Regions from separate parts of the Parapedobacter sp. GCM10030251 genome, predicted to be linked through region 2. Evidence: riboswitches for the same ligand, from Rfam matches in the RefSeq annotation. Region 2 holds a riboswitch; each other region holds the start of a gene.
What was found. A riboswitch is a leader RNA that binds a small molecule or an ion and turns the genes downstream of it on or off. The one in region 2 is predicted to bind thiamine pyrophosphate.
Positions count from the first base shown of each region.

Region 1: it holds a riboswitch for thiamine pyrophosphate, as region 2 does, so the genes downstream of both, ACFQRK_RS13690 (TonB-dependent receptor) here and thiM (hydroxyethylthiazole kinase) in region 2, are expected to answer to the same signal.
Region 3: it holds a riboswitch for thiamine pyrophosphate, as region 2 does, so the genes downstream of both, thiS (sulfur carrier protein ThiS) here and thiM (hydroxyethylthiazole kinase) in region 2, are expected to answer to the same signal.

Region 1 covers NZ_JBHTDN010000004.1:338,760-345,391, reverse strand. Annotated here, with positions in the region: gene ACFQRK_RS13710 (hypothetical protein) at 1-22, shown strand, start outside; gene ACFQRK_RS13705 (nucleotide pyrophosphohydrolase) at 30-356, opposite strand; gene dtd (D-aminoacyl-tRNA deacylase) at 374-832, opposite strand; gene ACFQRK_RS13695 (PQQ-dependent sugar dehydrogenase) at 832-2,073, opposite strand; gene ACFQRK_RS13690 (TonB-dependent receptor) at 2,201-4,660, opposite strand; TPP riboswitch at 4,713-4,840, opposite strand; gene ACFQRK_RS13685 (endo-1,4-beta-xylanase) at 5,019-6,158, shown strand; gene ACFQRK_RS13680 (PVC-type heme-binding CxxCH protein) at 6,199-6,632, opposite strand, start outside.
Region 2 covers NZ_JBHTDN010000001.1:716,509-723,140, reverse strand. Annotated here, with positions in the region: gene ACFQRK_RS03020 (peptidase M61) at 1-1,060, opposite strand, end outside; gene ACFQRK_RS03015 (DinB family protein) at 1,144-1,653, opposite strand; gene tenA (thiaminase II) at 1,769-2,416, opposite strand; gene thiD (bifunctional hydroxymethylpyrimidine kinase/phosphomethylpyrimidine kinase) at 2,403-3,242, opposite strand; gene thiE (thiamine phosphate synthase) at 3,239-3,880, opposite strand; gene thiM (hydroxyethylthiazole kinase) at 3,870-4,670, opposite strand; TPP riboswitch at 4,743-4,835, opposite strand; gene ACFQRK_RS02990 (aldo/keto reductase) at 4,925-5,791, shown strand; gene ACFQRK_RS02985 (DUF6929 family protein) at 5,788-6,621, shown strand.
Region 3 covers NZ_JBHTDN010000004.1:59,878-66,509, reverse strand. Annotated here, with positions in the region: gene ACFQRK_RS12455 (transglycosylase domain-containing protein) at 1-1,105, opposite strand, end outside; gene ACFQRK_RS12450 (Mrp/NBP35 family ATP-binding protein) at 1,307-2,368, shown strand; TPP riboswitch at 2,398-2,502, shown strand; gene thiS (sulfur carrier protein ThiS) at 2,547-2,750, shown strand; gene thiC (phosphomethylpyrimidine synthase ThiC) at 2,777-4,645, shown strand; gene ACFQRK_RS12435 (thiamine phosphate synthase) at 4,655-5,263, shown strand; gene thiE (thiamine phosphate synthase) at 5,250-5,900, shown strand; gene ACFQRK_RS12425 (thiazole synthase) at 5,940-6,632, shown strand, end outside.

The DNA of each region.
Region 1 (6,632 bases), on a different contig from region 2:
TGGTAAGTGGTTGCGATCATGATCGCCACTCACCGCAATTTTTCGTTATTTCGATGCCGGTCCGCATCGCGGATATCTTTCTTTTGCAAGTTCTTCGTAAGCGCTTCCGTGAGGTCGATTCCCGTCTGATTGGCTAAACAGATCAGCACAAATAGTACGTCGGCCATCTCATCGGCAAGATCTATCTGTTCGTCCGATTTCTTGAACGACTGTTCGCCATATCGCCGGGCCATGATGCGGGCCACCTCACCTACCTCCTCCATCAGAATCGCCGTATTGGTTAATTCGTTGAAATACCGGATACCCGTCGTATGTATCCAGCGGTCTACTTGCTCTTGGGCTTCTTGGATAGTCATACTGGTGAATATTAATATTAATGATTATCTCTGTCTTTTGTATCCATAACGATCGTCACGGGTCCATCATTTACGAGGGAAATTTTCATATCGGCACCAAATATTCCGGTTGCTACGCTTTTACCTAAGTGCCCCGAAAGCTCCCCGATCATCAACTCATACAGGGGAATTGCCTGGTCAGGTTTGGCCGCACGGATAAAAGAAGGACGGTTGCCCTTCTTGGTCTGCGCCAATAACGTAAATTGAGAGATTAAGAGAATATTCCCCTGTACATCATGCAGGGATTTATTCATCATACCGGCTTCGTCGCCAAACACACGGAGGTTTACGACTTTTTGTGCCAGCCACCGGACATCGTCGATTCCGTCTGCTTCCTCAATACCCAACAGCACGACGAAACCCTGTCCGACTGCACCGACAACTTGCTGATTAACCGTACAGGATGCCTCGGAAACTCGTTGGATAACCGCCCTCACTATTTTTTACCGACCCGATAGAGCCGACCACCATCGGTAACCGCATATAGTGCCCCGTCTTTCCCTTGTTGCACATCACGGAAACGCTGGGCTTCACCGGCAAGCAGGCGTTCTTCACCCACGACTTTGTTGTCTTTGATCACCAGTCGCGCGATATGCACACTGCTCAAGCCACCGATAAATAGGTTATTCTCCCACTCCGGAATGGAATTGCCCGCAAAAAATGTCATGCCACTCGGCGATAATACCGGATCCCAGTAATAAACGGGCTGTTCCATGCCTTCCTTTTGCTGGATGGAATCGCCGATCTTCTTACCGCTGTACTCAAGACCATAGGTGATGGTAGGCCATCCATAGTTCTTACCCGGTTCGATCCGGTTGATTTCGTCGCCACCGCGCGGACCGAACTCACCTTCCCACAAATCGCCCGTTGCGGGGTGGAAGGCCAGTCCTTGCACATTACGGTGTCCATAGGAATAAATTTCGGGACGGGCATCGCTCCGGCCCTCAAAGGGGTTTCCGGGAGCCGGCTTTCCGTCGGTAGTGATCCGGAGCACTTTTCCCAAAGCGGAGTTCAGGTCCTGCGCCTGTGGTCTGGTGACTATATCGGAGCGTTCGCCCGTGCTGACGAACAAATGGCCGTCTTTGTCAAACAGTATCCGTCCGCCGTAATGTAAATTGCTTTTGTGTGCCGGCGTGGCCTGATATATTACCTGCGCATTTTCAACGCTTTTTTCGTCGGCAGCTAGCTTTCCTTTCGCCACAGCGGTAAGCGTTCCGTTCGGAGTGTCCTGGGAGAATACCCAATAAACCATGCGGTTGCTATCGAATGCCGGATCGACGGTCACGCCTAATAAGCCTCCCTGTCCATTGGAATTCACTTCAGGAAGCCCTGTAATGGCCTCGCTAAGAGTCCCGTCCTGTGATGCAATACGGAGGGTACCTGCTTTTTGCGTAATCAATAACCGTCCGTCCGGCAGAACGGCAATGCCCCATGGGCGGTCCAGCCCCTCGCTCAATACTTTTACATCGTACGGAGTCGAAGTTTTTACGCCCGCGATACGCGTTTGCCCTTCAAATGCCGGCTTATAGTCGGTATTGGCTTCCTGGGTTTCCACCGGTGCATAGGTTGAATCTGCTACCGACTCTTTTTCTGCTTCTTTGGATGCCGAAGAGTCGCACGCCGAAATCACCAGCGATAAACCCGCGACCACGCCTATCGATTTTAATGTCTTTTGCATAACCGAAAATTTTCCCTAAAGATAAATACATTTTGCGGACAAAATCAATGCCTAACTATACAATAAAAAAGAATGCGCTGTTATTTTTACATTTATAACAGCGCACCGATCCGGGAAATGCCCGAACTTAGAATTTCAGATTCAATCCGAGCAAAAAATTGGTTGTCGCCTGCGGATAATAGTAGTTGTAGCTGACCCGATCGGTCTCGGATCGGTAATATCCCCACGTGAAACCATTTGCCGAATATTTCTCATTGAATACGTTGTTGACCAACAAGGTCAATCCCAGGTTCTTCAATTTCCAGAACGAAGTACGATAGGCAACACGAAGGTTGTTTACGAAAAATCCATCGATGCTCCGCTCACGGCTACCTGTGTTGTCCAAGTATTGCCTGGACACATATTTGCTCAACAAGGCCAATTCAACCGGTTTCCAAGGCGTGAAAGCCAGTTCGCTGGATGCCACCCAATCGGGCGAAAATGAAATATCCGTAAGGGGGTAAAAATTCTCGACATCACCCACTATTTCCGTGAAATTTTTGATCTTATTTTGGCTGTATGCCAATGTAGCCCCCCAGGTGAACCAATCGACCGGCATCCACCGGCCATCGAATTCAACGCCGATCCGGTAGCTATCTTCTACGTTTCTCCGCAGGGTACTACCCACGTCGTTGAGCTGACCTGTAGGGATCAGCTGGTTTTTGTAGCGCATCGCATACCCATTTATTCCGATATTAAACCGCGGCGACCTGATCCGGTATCCCGCCTCAAAATCGTGCAATCGCTCGGCCTTCGGACTTTGTCCCACAGGCCAGTCGGTAAAATCACTCCGGATAGGCTCTTTATTGGCGAGTGCATAGGAAGCGTATACATTGCTTGATCCTGACAGTTGGTAGGTAATGCCTACTTTCGGATTGAAGAAATCAAATTTCGCATCCTGCGTTATATCACGCAGGTCGTTATCGATTCCGGCAATGGCATAGTCGATATGGCGGTATTGCACATCGGCGAACAGGAATACGTCGTTCAATCGGTAAGAGGCCTTTAAATACGTATTGAAATCTTTCTTCGTCGCATCGCCATCGTAGTACCGATAGGACGTGTTAAAGGAGTTCGCAGCGTCGCCGAGGTAATCACGTGCGGTAAATAACGGGTGACGCGACCAGACAATGTCACCATAATGTCCACCTTCGTACTGGTTGTAAGCCCCTCCCCATGTAACTTCAAAACTCCCGGCAGGTTTATATACCAAGGAATAAGTTCCGCCGTAAAAGTGATTGTCCAGCCATCGCTGGCGTACAAGATCGGTCTCTTCAATGGTATTTTCTCCGACGATAACCGGGGACAACCCATAGTCGGCCAATTCATCGCGATCCCGGAACTGTTCATAATAGCCCTTTCCACGCGTGTAATGCAAGGCGGTGTTCAGAGTCAACCGGCTTGACAGGGTCGAAGAAAACAGCAGTTGGTAATGAGTTTGCCGGTAGTTATCCGTTTCGTTGTCATACAAGTATTTGTTATATCTCCGGTCCGATTTTGATAGGTTTTCAATCTCGTACTCGGTAAGCCCGTCGTCTGCTGCATAGGCTTCCATCGCCTGCACATCACCGGTAAGCCGGGATTCCGGCGTTCCGTACCAAGCTTGATAGGTTTTTTCTTTCCCGCCGAACACATTGGCACGGAGCAGGCTGTTTTTGCCATACCACGCTCCGGACAGGAAAAAAGATTGCAGATCGGATGTAGCCCGATCGATATAACCGTCGCTCTTGATGCGCGACATCCGCCCATCGAAGGTGAATTTGTCATCGATTAGCCCCGTCCCCAACCGTATGGTATTTTTCCAGGAATTGTAGGAGCCAAACGAATTATCCAATTCCGCATACGGGTCTTTGTTGAGTGTGTTGGTTTGGAAATTTAGGCTGGCCCCGAAAGCGCCGGCACCATTCGTCGACGTCCCGACACCCCGTTGGATCTGCACGTTGTCAACCGATGAAGCAAAATCGGGAAGATTCACAAAAAATGATCCCAAGCTCTCTGCATCATTTAGCGGGATGCCATTGACGGTAACGTTGGTACGCTGACCATCGCTACCCCGTATGCGCATACTGGTATATCCGATTCCTGCTCCCGCGTCGGAAGAAATGACTACCCCAGGTGTTTGGTCAAGTAAATACGGGATGTCCTGTCCGAGGTTGTTTTTCTCAATGTCCGTTTTGCTCAGGTTTTTATAGGTCGTTGCCGTGTTTTCAGTGGCACGTGTAGCCTGGACAACGACTTCGTCTGTTAACAATGCGGCTCTTTCCATTGAAAAGCGGATCCGCTCGTCTCCTGATACGGTCAGTTCGCGGTACTGCGACTGGAACCCGAGGTAACTTACTCCAATGGTATACGTATCCGGCTTCAGATTCCGGATGTACACCCTGCCTTCGGCGTCGGTTTGTCCACTGTAGGCCGTTCCGGAAACCCGTACCGAAGCCCCCGCCATCGGTTTGTCGGCTACGAACACCTCTACCGTGAGGCCATGTTGAGCGAGAACGATAGCCACGTGCAAAAAAAACGCAATCCCTGCGATTAATTTTTTTACCATCTTTATTGTAATTTTTCGTTAAACACAACTGCCACAAGGGGTTCATGACAGTCCAATTATTTAACTTACCTCCCTACGCCGGCATTATCCGGATCAGGTGCATGGCACTCATGCCATTGGGTATGATCTCAGCCTTTATTTGTGTTTGTCGGTACAAACAAGGCACCCCTAAATGATAGGTGCAAAGATATACTTATTTTTTCAATGATGAAAAGCAAAGCGTTTAGCAACATCGGGCACCGATTGAGGCGGTTATCAACGAAACCAGGTTATTCCAAATAAAACTAGATATTTGATTCCTATTTACACTTATAGGCTTTCATGGTATTCCTGAAATAGTTATTAAGGTCGAACAACAATGAACACAAAAACCGGACTTTTACGATTACCCCTCTATACCGGGTTGATACTCCTCTGCCATAGTTCCGTAATTTTTAAGCTCTACAGCCAGCAAGCCAGCAATGCCTCGTTGAAAGAAACGTTTGCCGCTGATTTCCTGATCGGAACCGCATTGAATAGCCGTCAGATTAAGGCCACAGATGGAGCCGAATTGCAGCTTATCCAGGGGCAGTTTAACGCCGCTACACCCGAAAATTTAATGAAAGCACAGTTACTACAGCCGCAATGGAACCGTTACGAATTCGAAGAGGCCGACCGATTTATAGCGTTTGCAACTAAACACAACATGAAGATAAACGGCCACGCACTGATCTGGCATAGTCAATTGCCAAGGTTTATGCAGCAGATGGAAGATGTGGATTCCGTGCGCCAATACTTTGTCAGACACATTCGTACCGTTGCCGGTCGATATGACGGTAAAGTCGACTCCTGGGATGTCGTCAATGAAGCATTGAATGAAGACGGCTCGCTCCGAAATTCCATCTTTCTCCGTGTACTTGGTGAAGACTATATCGTAGAGGCTTTCAGACTTGCACAGGAAGCTGCGCCGAATACCAAACTCTATTACAATGATTACAATATTGAACAGCCGAGAAAAAGAGCAGGAGCCATTGCATTGATCAAGAAAATCCAGGCAGCAGGCGTGCGCATAGATGGTGTTGGCATCCAAGGGCACTGGCACGTGGGGCGTGTCCCCATGGAGCACATCGAACAGTCCATACGTGCATTTTCAGCACTCGGTGTCGAAGTGATGTTTACCGAGCTGGACCTAAGTGTGCTTCCGAATCCACTGGGAGGCAACACGGCAGAAGTAAGCCGAACAGCCAAGTACAATAAACAGCTTAACCCTTATCCTGACGGAATGCCGGATAGCGTACAGCGAGCGCAGGCCCAAGCGTATGAGGAGCTTTTCCGGCTCTTCTTGAAGTACCGTGAAGAGGTAACCAGGATTACGTTGTGGGGGGTACACGATGGGCAATCTTGGCTGAATAATTGGCCGGTACGTGGCCGAACCAATTATCCCTTATTATTCGATCGGCAGATGGTCCCAAAAACCGCATTCTATCAGGTATTGAAATCAAAGTCACCGGGCAATTAATTGTTTATATAACGTGCGGGCTGTTCTGTTGTTACCGCATTTAATTAGTCACTTTCATAATGCCGTGCATAATGCGCCAATGTCCGGGGAACGTACATACATAGGGATACTCACCCGGTGTAGCGGGTACGGTAAATGTCAACTCAAAACGATCGGCAGGATTGACCAACGGCGTATTAAACAACACATCCGGCGTTGAAGGAACATATTGCATTTCAACGCCATTAGGCCGTTTGGCAAGCTCGTCCGCGGCTTGACCTACTTTTTCGAAGGTACCCGGTTTCAAAATCAACAGATTGTGTTGCATATGATCCGGATTCTCGAAGACAATTGTCAATGTCTGGCCTGCTTTGGCTGTAAAGTTGGTGACGTCATATTTCATCTCACCAATTACCGCTTTGATGGTGATCGACTGATCGGCGACCGCCTCAGCCCCACCACTAGCTTCCGTAGTGTTGACGATTACAAGCCGGG
Region 2 (6,632 bases):
TTTGTACTTGCACATGATGGGCAGTATATTCGGTCGTACCTTCGTAAAGCCATAGATGCTTGGACAACACGGCAGTGTCGTAATTAAATTCTTTTACTTCCCTCGAAGCAATGGTAAGCGGAGTGATAATATGAAAAAATTCGTGCGAAGACACGTCGACAATCATATTTTTCAGTACTTCCGAAGGCATTTCGGGAATATAGTAAAAAGAAGACATCGTGTGTTCCAATGCGCCGCCCAGCCCCAGCGGAAAAGACTGCTTAATCTTCATATCCTTGAAATAGTAAAGGAATGCATAGCGATCCGCGGGCAATTTGCCTCCCAGGTATTTTCGGGCCCCGTGAAGCAAACTGGTAAGCCAATTAGCAATTTCCCGCGATTGGATCAGCTTATTGGGCGAATACACAGACACCAATACCTCACAATTGCCAACTTGAACGGTTGTGGTGTCAGGAATACCGTACATGATCGGGGTATCATAAAGATCATCAAGGCTCTCCATATGGAAAACATCGCGGGTGGCGGTGCTTTCTACCGGAAGCTTAGCCGAAGATCCATAGAAACCGGATGGTTTTTCGAAAGTCAGCTCTATGGGCAGCTTATTATGTCCCTCCATGTACCCGAAAATACCTGGCGTATGGACAACTACGTTTTTATCTTCAATGTTCGTGGCCGCCATCGGATAAATATGATGTTCTTTGTCCGTATCAAAGATATCCTCAACTTCGTAGCTGATTTTGTAAAGCTTTTTGGCTTTGCCAATTTCCCACTGGTTGGTATTCAATTGCTTCACCGGCAGCCTCCTCCCCTTTCGGTCTACCGCCACGACGTGGGTTGCAAAAGCACCATAATCGCTGATGGCATAGGTACCCGGGATGATCTTGGGTAGCGCGAAGACAACCGTCGATTCGGTTATCTCCGGCGTGATAAGCGTTACGTTGAACCTGTCATCTTCAAGACGGGTTAAATCAACCGTATATTGGTAGCGTTGAGCCCATGCCATTTGCAGGGAAGCAATTCCTGCACATAGCAAAAGCAGTGCGTTTCTCTGATTATACATAGGAGCCAAATGTAACACATTTTGGCGAAATATGAGCCGGTCATACAATCCATCCCGATGCCGCTCCATCGCTAATTTGGTTGCTATTTTTCGTTTAGCCGTCGGATGATGTTGGCGAGTTGGTGGTTGTGCCGCAATGTGTGTACCAAGACGAAATTAAGCCATTCCATGCGGGTCAGGGCGCCCAGGGTAGGCAGCTCAAAATCAAGGCACGTCAGGGTCATATCTGCGTTGCTTTCTGCGAAATGCAGAATCGCCGTCGTTCGCGACGCTAAGGAATTTAGGAGTAAGTTTTTATCAAGTGATTCCTGACTTGGAAGAATGAACTCCGGGGATTGCATTTTTATCTCGAAATTAAGAAACTGCTCACTTAACGGCGTGATATAAGCCCCAGGATCACGCGTTGTAGGCTTGGTATGTCCGGTAAGGCATTCTACGACATTGTAAGATTGCCTCAAGTGATCGCCTACTTGCCCTGCGGTCCAGCTCCCCGGAAAGGGAACCGCGTTTAGCTCATTTTCATCAAGGGAAGATAAAACGGACGTCAATTCATTGAACGCATTTTTCAGCGAGTTGGATAAGTTCTCCTGCATACGAGTTTAACTAAAAAGTTCACCTCTGCAAATTTACGGTTATCACAGCCCGATGGCACGGCAGATTGTGACAATCGGAGGGCCTAAAAGGACAATCTTTGCGCGTAACAGGCCGCTACCATCTAGCCAAACGGTAGGCGCTGTCCCAAAACCGGTACTCCAGCCGACTGGCCGTAACAAAGGCTTCGATCATTTGTGCCCGCATTCGGTCCGTAGTAGCGCCCGCTGCCCTATTGCACCGGCTTATGGCTTGTTGCACAGATTCTGCAAAATCTTCTCCAGCGTACGTTTCAATCCATCGGCGGTATGGATTATCATGGGTTTTCTGGTGAGCATACGTGTAATCGCCCACTTCTTTGTAAATCCAAAAGCAAGGTAGCACCGCCGCCATTGCTACCTCCACGGGCTCCAGGGCAGCCACACTCTTTAGGTAATGGACATAGTGATGACAACCAGGCTCAAGTACGCCACGTTCGACAACGCCAAAATCGCGGAAATAGGATTCATGCAATGCGCTTTCCACGATAATCGCATTCGCTCCAAAGCGCATAAACGCCAGTGCGTCATCGTTGTCGGCAGCCCGGGTGCCGATAAGTGCCAATGCACGTCCGAAGTGCGCCAGGTAGCCGGAGTCCTGCGCCATGTAAAATTGAAATTTTTCCATCGGCAAAGTACCTTCCCGCAATTCGGTGAGAAACGGCATGCCAATGATCGATTGATAAATCGGCTCAATAGCCCTCCAAGCTTGCTCAGACCAGGTCATGTTTCCTAAGTGGTTGTGGGTTAAAAAAATGATTCAGGGGGCCATTACCTTTGCCGATCTGTACATCTCGGCCATAAAGAATGGCTTGATGCACATACTGCTGTCCTTTATCCACCGCTTCTAGTAGACTTTCCCCCAGGGCAATGAAACTGGCGATCGCTGAAGACAGCGTGCAGCCTGATCCGTGGGTATTATCCGTTTCGAACCTATCAAAGTTAAACTCGTGGGTAGAGCCTTGTGCGTCAAAAAACAGGGACGTCAGACGGGGGGTCTTTAAGTGACCGCCTTTCAGCAATACGGATCGGCATCCCAATTTGCGTATTTTTTCTCCGGCACGGCGCATGTCATCCAGCGTGCGTACTGGCATCTCGGCAAGAATAGCTGCTTCGTCCATGTTCGGAGTGATCACCGTCGCCAAAGGAAACATCCGCTCGACAATCGTCTCAATGGTATGATCGGCGATAAGTTGGTCGCCGCTCGTTGCCACCATCACCGGATCAAACACTACCGGAACATTTGGATACCGTGCAAGCGTATCCACAATGGTAGCCACCAGCTCACCGGTATGCACCATGCCGATTTTAATGGCATCGGGAAAGATGTCGTCGAGAATGGTTTCGATCTGCGCACCCACCGCGTGTTCCGGAATCGGGTAGATGGACCGCACGCCTCGTGTATTCTGCACAGGTAATGCGGTTAAAGCCGACGTTGCATAACAACCCAGCGCCGAAATCGTTTTGATATCGGCCTGTATCCCGGCGCCACCGCTGCCATCGAATCCGGCGATGGTCAATACGGAGGGGTAACGAAAGCTCTTTACATTCATATTGTGTTGTTAATAAGTTCTGTCAATTCACGAGCTGCCTCATAGGGACTATCCGCGGAGCAGATCGCCGAAACAACGGCAACGCAATTGGCGCCAGCCTGCATGACTTCTACCACATTATCGCGGTTCATGCGACCTATGGCAACCAGGGGCTTTCCGGTTTGTTGGCGGATTTTCCGTATCCCTTCTATACCCCATTCGGTCAGCGTGTCGCGCTTGGTAGGGGTACTGAAAACCGGGCTGATTCCCAAATAATCGGCTGCTTCGGTTTCGCGGCTATCTAGTTGTTCCAACTGCTCAATTGAATAACCGACCAAACCGGCGCCCTCCCAAATTTTGCGGACTGCCTGCGGGCGCACGTCGTTCCGGCCTACATGGATACCGGCTGCTCCCAACTGCATGGCCACGTCCAGATTATCGTTGATCACCAGCGGCACACCATAGCGATCGGTCACCGCCTTCAATCGGGTGGCATTTCTCAAAAACGCTTTTGTTTCGAGCTCCTTTTCGCGCAGCTGAAGTATTTCCACCCCGCCAAGGATCGCTTGTTCGGCCACCCAGACGAAGTCCCGGCCACGACAATCCGCCTCGGAAATCACCAAATACAACCGGTATGGAAATAAGGCACTAAATTGCATAAGATATCCGGATCCCTTTAACAAACTCTTCTTCCGTAATGCCGTACAATTTGTCGAGTAAGTTAACCTGCAAGCTGCCGGGGCCAGCACTCACTGCAGCCGCCAATTCACCGCTGATGCCTAAGAGTGCCATGGCCGCACTAACTGCTTCCATGGTATCCGTTACCACGGCAACAAAAGCGCCGATAATTGCAGTAGCGGAACAACCCAATCCGGTAACCTTGGTCATCAGCCGGTCGCCATTATCGATACGCACCGGCGGGCCTTCTCCAACCACAAGGTCCGTCTCTCCAGAGATGCACACAACGCTGCCATACTGCTCCGCGATAAACCGTGCTGCATCCAACGCTTCTTCACTGGCGGCGGTACTGTCCACCCCTTTGGTGGTTTTGCGATTCACCTTGGCCAAGGCCATAATTTCAGATGCATTGCCCCTGACCACCGTAGGCCGCATGGCCAGCAATTGGCTGAGAGCCTGATCGCGGTACGGGGTTGCCCCCGCCCCGACGGGATCGAGCACCCAGGGTTTGCCGGAACGCTGGGCGATGGCCGATGCCTGCAACATTGCCCCAAGCCAGTGTTCATCCAGTGTGCCGATGTTGATCACCAACGACTGGCAAATCTGAACCATGTCAGCCATTTCGCTTTCCGCGTGCGCCATGATTGGCGACGCACCCACCGCTAGAAGCGCATTGGCGGTAGTATTCATCACCACAAAATTTGTAATGTTCTGCACCAGCGGAGATTGCCGCCTTACAATCTGTACGTGATTCCAAAGTCGCTTTTCCATGTTTAAATCTCTAAATCAATGGCTAAAGCGGGTTCCTTTGGAACGATTGGAAGCGATTCGTCACAGGATGGGCATGACGACGGAACTTTTCCCTACGCCGGTATGAGCCGGATCAGGTTCAAAGGGTCTTTCTCAATTCTTTTCAGAATACCCCTAAAGCCGCATCAAAGATATAAAAAAATAGTGGTTTTTTTTTCACGCAGACCAAACAATAACAATCCCAAAACTTTAGTTTAAATAAGGAGAAAGGAAATATGATGACAACACCAGCCACATATAAAATAGGCGGCCAACTGGAAATCAACCGGATGGGCTTCGGAAGCATGCAACTTACAGGCCCCGGGGTGTGGGGCGACGCACCCGACCGTGAACTCGCCAAGCGTGTGCTGCTTTCCGCCGTTGAATCGGGAGTCAATTTCATCGATACAGCCGACTCGTACGGTCCGCACACCAATGAGAAGCTCATCCGGGAAGCATTGTCCCTGCATTATCCAGACATCGTCGTGGCTACAAAAGGCGGATTGGAGCGCACGGGGCCAAACCAATGGCCTGTCAATGGCCGGCCAGAACATATACGGCAAACCATCGACGACAGCCTCCAGCGATTGGGCAAGGATGAAATTCAACTATGGCAGCTGCATCGCATAGACCCTGATATACCGATCGAGGAAACGCTTGGGCCGGTGGCTGAAGCCGTGAAGGCCGGAAAAATCCTACATGTAGGCCTTTCAGAAGTGGGTATTTCCGATATCGAACGTGCCGAAAAGGTGGTGCCTATCGCCTCCGTACAGAACCTCTACAACCTGTCAGAACGCAAATGGGAATCGGTTGTTGACTATACAGCAGAGCGTGGATTGGCCTTCATACCTTGGTATCCTTTAGCTTCGGGCCCTGACAAGTTACAAACCAAAATCGGCGCGCTGGCGCAGAAATATCAGGCTACACCAGCCCAGGTTGCACTGGCGTGGTTATTGAAGCGATCGCCCAATATCCTGCTCATTCCGGGCACCAAATCACTCCAGCATTTACAAGAAAACTTAGCGGCGGTTCGAATCGGGCTGTCCGACGAGGATGTCGAAAGTTTAACGACGATGAGCAACGGGCATTCCAATCCGGCATGAACGATTTTATCTTAAAAGTGGTGGCAACGGTTGTCGGTGTCGGAGCTGCGTCGGGCTTGTTTTATCGAGACGACTCGGTATATCTCATTTCCGACAACACCAATTACCTGTATCGTTATTCGCTATCGGCCAATACGCTTAGCAAGACCTTACTGGTAGATGACGACACCCCCCGCGAGCAGCTCCCCAAAAAACAAAAACGAGATTTTGAAGCGATTTCGATTGCTGAAAACCGCTTCTATATTTATGGATCGGGATCAGGCAGTATCAGAAAACGAAATATACAGGTTGCCATTAACGTCGCTGACTCAGGCTGGCGCATGCAGAATGACCTGACGTCATTATACACACGCCTTCGCGGACTTTTCCATATTTCAGACGATGATTTCAATGTTGAAGGAGCCGTACATCACAATGGACAAACCTATCTCTTCAACCGCGGCAATGGCCCAGGACATGTGAACGGCATTTTCAGATTAGGTGCCGCCACACGCGACACGGCATTCATTCCCGTTGATTTGCCTAAATTGGAAGGCGTACAAACAGCTTTTACCGATGCGGTTGTGCTAGACGACAAACTGTACTTCCTTGCCGCCGCTGAAGATACGGAATCCACTTATCACGATGGTACCGTATATGGAACGCTTCTGGGTACGCTTTCCTTGCCAGACCTGTCTTTACAGCGCTGTGCGGTCATCTCTCCTTCTCATAAATTCGAAGGGCTCACGTTCGTTAGGCGGGATGCCAAGCGGTTAACTTTCTTTCTATGTGAAGATTCGGATACAGCCGGTCTGGAAACGAACATTTACCAATTGTCTATTTCCGAATAATCGGATCTGGT
Region 3 (6,632 bases), on a different contig from region 2:
CGTCAAACAAGTCCTGCGCTTTCATCTCAGGGGTTTCCAGCGCAAATGCGTAGGTTTTTTCGGGTGCGATCGTGTAGCGAATAAACGGATGTACTTCCAGTTTTTTCACGGTGATGGTCGATTCTTTCGAAAGTTCCACATGATTGTTTCCCACCACCACTTCCGCATCGATATGCGCATCCGGTATGACCACATCTTCTTGAGCGATGCGACGATGATTGATTTGCAGATTTTTGACGGCCCACTCGCCTTTAATGTGTAAAAACTCGTTGTTTGTCCAATAGACTTCACGAAGTCGGGTTTCGACCGTATCAAAGCTAAGCCTTAGTCCGAACTTCCGTTCCAGCAAAGGCAACGCAATTTTCTGCCCATTCGCGTGTACTTTTATGTACAGCTGGCGGTTACCCGGATTTAATCGGCCAGACACCTGCCAAGCCGCCTTGTTATCGTTGAGGTATACGGCCGAAGTCAGGGCTCCATCGTCGATATCTGCCTTAGGCACACTGATGCGTTGCTGTATGCTGTCATCGCGATACGTCAACAAAAATTCGCGCAGCTCCATGTTTTTTGGAATTTTGTAGAGTACGCTGTTGAGCATCCGGTTTGCTGCTTGGGCTAAATTGATTGTTGTGGCTTCCGCTTGCTCGGCTGGCTGATTCCGCAGCAACGTATCGCGATCCCTGAATAAGAAATCGTAATTGCTGACGCTGTCTTTCTTTATGAGCTGTATACGCGCATTATGTGCACGCAGACGTCCAAATTTTACATCTCCGGTAATCAGGGGAAGGAGTCGCACGCTTACCGAAACATCGGCTACACCGGCTAATTGTTCCCGATCATGCGGAGTGACGGAAACCTGTTCGAGTGTGACCGTCGTTAATCCGGAAAAATAAGCTTTCCCGATGGCCAGGTCGATTTGATAGCCCTCCGCAAGTTGGGTTTTCATCTTAGCGATCGTAGCCGCTAACAACGCTTCCCGCTTGTGAAAGGCGACGGCAAAAGCGACCACCCCTACTACGAGCAATACCCCTACTACGATGCTGGCAATGATGAATTGCTTTCTTGTGACCTTATCAAAAAACTTCCTAACGATGCGATGTACCATAAAACCGGTCTAATCGGTGTCTAAATACGGGATAATTCTCATTAAAAACAAAGATATGGCAAGTTTGTGTTCGTGTTCCCCTAGGTTTCGACCATGGTCAATTTTTGCCATAGGCAGGCGACAGCTCGCAAAAAATGACATCTCTATTAATATTTAATGGCTATTTTTGTTCGGTTTGTATCCGTAAATGAAAGAAGCGTAATGATTACGAAAGAACAGGTGTTGCATGCATTGAGCCACGTGGATGATCCCGATCTTAAGAAAGACTTGGTTACTTTGAATATGATTAAGAATGTGGAAATCACACCGTCGAAAATCCGTTTTGACGTGGTGCTTACCACACCTGCGTGTCCATTGAAGGGACACATCGAACATGCCTGCCGTAATGCGATTTCGCTATTCGTAGATAAAAACATTGCGGTTGACATTAACATGACCTCCCGGGTTGTTGGCTCCAAAAGCAGCCAATTATCGCAAATAAAGAATATTATCCTCGTAGCCTCCGGCAAGGGAGGCGTCGGCAAATCTACCGTCGCAGCCAATCTGGCATTAGCCTTGCACGCCGAGGGTGCAAAAACCGGTTTGCTTGACGCGGATATTTATGGCCCTTCACTGCCTATTATGTTCGGACTGGAAGGTGCCCGTCCCAAAGCTTCCAAAACCGCGGACGGCAAGACAAAAATCGAGCCGATCGAAAAATTCGGCTTGAAATTGTTGTCTCTTGGCTTTTTTACGGACCCCAATCAGCCCGTTCCGTGGCGAGGCCCGATGGTAAGTACGGCTGTCAAACAACTGTTTAATGACGCCGATTGGGGAGAACTGGATTATTTAATAGTAGATTTACCGCCGGGAACGGGCGACGTGCATATTACCGTGGCTCAAGGTTTTCCTGTTTCGGGAGCCCTTATAGTCACTACTCCTCAAAATGTAGCCTTGGCCGATGCGGTACGGGGTATCGGTATGTTCCTGATGGATTCCATAAACATTCCGTTACTGGGCATCGTAGAAAATATGGCTTACTTCACACCAGCGGAATTGCCGGATCACAAGTACTATATTTTTGGCAAAGACGGCGGTAAGCGTCTGGCTGAACGGTTCAACGCCCCGTTCCTGGGTGAAATCCCCCTGGTCAAAAGCATCAGTGATTCGGGTGATAATGGGCTACCTGTTATGCTGGACGAGGATAGTCCCGCACGCCCGGCGTTCTTGGAAATCGCCGGTAAAGTAGCCCAACAAATAGCGATTACGCAAGCCGTTATTTGATAATATCACCGAAAACCCTATCTTTGACTCCCATGCTTTAGGGGTGCTTTCCCGTTTGTAAAACGGGAGGCTGAGAATAACCCTCAAAACCTGCTCAGGATAATGCCTGCGAAGGGAAAAGTAACGGAACCTCACACCTATCGGTGGCTTCCTAAGGCATAAGTGAATATATGCCGTTATGGAAATCATTATCAATCAACAAAAAGTTCAAGTTCATCCGGGAATCACGCTCGCAAACGTGTTGCGAGATTACGGTGCCCAGCAACCTAAAGGCACGGCCGTGGCCGTTAATGAAACCGTCATTCCCCGAAAACAGTGGGATATCACCGTACTCCAGCCCAACGATCGGATTATCGTCGTCAAAGCGGCCCAAGGGGGATAAGGCAATATCGTCAAACAACAACCGCTATGAAAACTGAAAAACTTCCCAACGAAACGACCATTACCCGGACACCGTTTCCCGGTTCGAAGAAAATCTATGTAAATGGAAGCACACCCGACATCCGTGTGCCCATGCGCGAGATTTCACTTTCCAAAACCACCGACCGCTTCCGGAACGACGTAGAGGACAACCCGCCCGTGACCGTGTATGACACCAGTGGACCCTATACGGATCCATCCATTGACATTGATGTGCGGAAGGGCATTCCCCGAATCCGCGAACATTGGATTGCCGACCGCCAAGACACCGAATTGCTGCAAGGTGTCAGCTCGCGTTACGGCCAATCGCGGCTTTCTGACCCTACATTAGACCACCTACGGTTTGAACACCCTGCAAAGCCCCGTGCGGCTAAAGTGGGGAAGAATGTATCGCAGATGCACTATGCACGCCGGGGCACTATCACCCCTGAGATGGAGTTTGTGGCCATCCGGGAGAACCAGCGGTTGGAAGCATGCTATCGTAACGATAACGCTGCGTGGAAGCAACACAAAGGACATAATTTCGGGGCATACGTGCATAATGGATTCATTACACCGGAATTTGTACGGCAGGAAATCGCCCTGGGAAGGGCGGTATTGCCGGCCAACATCAACCATCCCGAAACGGAACCCATGATCATTGGCCGCAATTTTCTGGTGAAAATCAATGCAAACATCGGTAATTCGGCAGTGACATCGAGCATCGAAGAGGAAGTGGAGAAGATGGTGTGGGCAACCCGTTGGGGCGCCGATACCGTGATGGATCTCTCCACGGGCAAGAACATCCATGAGACCCGCGAGTGGATTATCCGCAACTCGCCGGTGCCGATCGGTACCGTACCGATTTACCAGGCGCTGGAAAAGGTCAACGGGAAGGCTGAGGAACTCACCTGGGACATCTTCAGGGATACGCTCATTGAGCAGGCCGAACAGGGGGTAGACTATTTCACCATCCATGCAGGGGTACGGCTACCCTTTGTGCCGCTGACGGCCAAGCGGGTCACGGGCATTGTATCGCGTGGCGGCTCCATCCTGGCGAAGTGGTGCCTGGCCCATCACCAAGAGAACTTCCTATATACCCATTTCGAAGAAATCTGCGAAATCATGAAACGGTACGATGTCGCCTTTTCACTGGGCGACGGGCTGCGCCCCGGATCCCTTGCGGACGCCAATGATGAGGCGCAGTTTGCCGAGCTGGAAACACTGGGCGAGCTCACCGATATCGCCTGGCGCCACGATGTACAGGTGATGATCGAAGGGCCCGGTCATGTGCCCATGCACCTGATTAAAGCCAACATGGACAAACAACTGGCGGCATGCAAGGAGGCACCGTTTTACACCCTCGGCCCGTTGACCACGGACATTGCCCCGGGATATGACCATATCACGTCGGCCATCGGCGCGGCAATGATCGGCTGGTTCGGCACTGCCATGCTCTGTTACGTGACACCCAAAGAACACCTCGGCCTGCCCAACAAAAAAGACGTCAAAGACGGCGTGATTACCTACAAGATCGCTGCACACGCGGCGGATCTGGCCAAAGGGCACCCAGGTGCGCAGCATCGCGATAACGCGATGAGCAAGGCTCGGTTTGAATTCCGCTGGGAAGACCAGTTCAATCTGGCGCTTGACCCGGATACCGCCCGTGAATACCACGACGAGACACTGCCCGCCGAAGGAGCGAAGACCGCCCACTTTTGCAGCATGTGCGGCCCGCATTTCTGCAGCATGAAAATCACGCAGGACGTGCGGAAATATGCCGAGGAAAACCGTATAGAAGATGCCGAAGCCGTGAAAAAAGGGATGGACGAAAAAGCGCGGGAATTCCGCGCGAACAATTTCGAACTTTACTCATAACGGCGAGGTATGCAACTGCTGGTAATCACCCGGGAAGATTTTTTCAGCGAGGAGGCAGCCGTGCTCAACGACCTGTTTGAGACAGGCTTAACCGGGCTCCACCTGCGCAAACCCGGTGCAACCGACCATGAGGTACGGGCGCTGCTGCGAGCGATCCGTACGGATTTTCATTCACGTATCCTGGTACATAACCACCAGGCATTATCCGGGGAATTTGACATATTGGGGGTACATCTGCCCCTGAACACATTGCTTCAAGCCGATAAGATACGGGATAAAGGACAGATTTCCTGTTCGGCGCATAGTCCAGCCGAAATCCAAGCCGCAGCCACCGTGGCCGACCGTGCGTTCATCAGTCCGTTATTTAATAGCCTATCCAAAAAAGACTACAGAGGCAATGCCTCGCTGTGTACGGTTCCGAAGCCCAAGGGAAATACGCTATGGGTGGCACTTGGTGGGATTACGCCCAACCGGCTTGCTGCCGTGCACCGATATGGCTTCGAAGCGGCCGCCGTTATGGGGTACATCTGGCAGTGCGGGCGGCCGCTGCAACAGTTAGCCAAATGCCAGGCAGCAGCGGCTGGCTTAACAAAGGAGACAAACCATGAAACACATTGATACCCTGCACTACATTACACATCCGCTGACCGATTACCCGATTGCCCGGCAGGTAGAAGACGTTTGTCGCGGCGGCTGTACGTGGATACAATTGCGCATGAAGCACGCCGATACGGAAGAACGATTGGCAACCGCACGGGCAATCTATCCACTGCTGGAGCGCTACAGCGCCAAGTTGATCATCAACGACGACGTTTACGTAGCCAAGGCCGTGAACGCCCACGGGGTACACATCGGTGCCGAAGATATGCCCCCTTCGGATGCGCGGCATCTCCTCAGTCCCGACAAAATCATCGGATGCACGGCCAACACCCTGGATGATGTGCTCCGGCTGAGCAAATATGACATTGACTATATCGGCTTGGGGCCTTTCCGGTTCACTCCAACCAAAGAAAGGCTAAGTCCCGTATTGGGCCAGCAAGGTATTCACCGGATCATTGCTGCCGCAAGGATTCACGGTATCCGTATCCCCATCGTCGCCATCGGCGGAATTGCCATTGGCGACATCGGCAGGTTAATGGGTACCGGAATCCACGGGGTAGCCGTTTCCAACGCCATACATGGAACGACAGATAAGGTGGCTGCATGCCAAGCCATTGCGGCTCAGCTGACCGCCCATAACCGTTTCCAACCATAAATTACGAATTATCGATCACGAATTATCGTTCAACAAAAGATGGAAGACACCTTAAAAATAGCCGATAAGATCTTTTCATCCCGCCTGTTTGCAGGTACGGGAAAATTCGGCGATCACCGAATGATGGAAAAGGCCCTGTTGGCTTCGGAAACGGAGTTGGTAACGGTCGCATTGAAACGCGTGGAACATAGCCAGCCGGAAGAGGACGCGCTATTGGCGCATCTTGCACCCGGCCGCATCCACCTGTTGCCCAACACATCGGGAGTCCGCAATGCCCGAGAAGCGGTCTTTGCTGCACAGCTGGCCCGGGAAGCGCTGCATACCAACTGGCTGAAGCTGGAAATCCACCCCGATCCGAAATACCTCATGCCCGACCCCATCGAGACGCTGGCCGCTGCGGAACAGCTGGTCAAACTGGGTTTTGTGGTACTGCCGTATTGCCATGCCGATCCGGTGCTATGCAAGCGGCTAGAAGACGCCGGCGTAGCGGCCGTGATGCCCCTGGGTGCTCCCATCGGCAGCAATAAGGGATTAGTCATGGAGGAAATGTTGCGGATTATCATCGACCAGTCCGCCATTCCGGTCGTGATCGACGCGGGCATCGGCGCGCCCAGCCACGCCGCACGGGCGATGGAACTGGGTGCAGATGCCGTACTGGTCAATACTGCAATGGCCACGGCAGGCAATCCGGTGGCAATTGCCGAAGCCTTCAACTGGGCAGTGAAAGCCGGG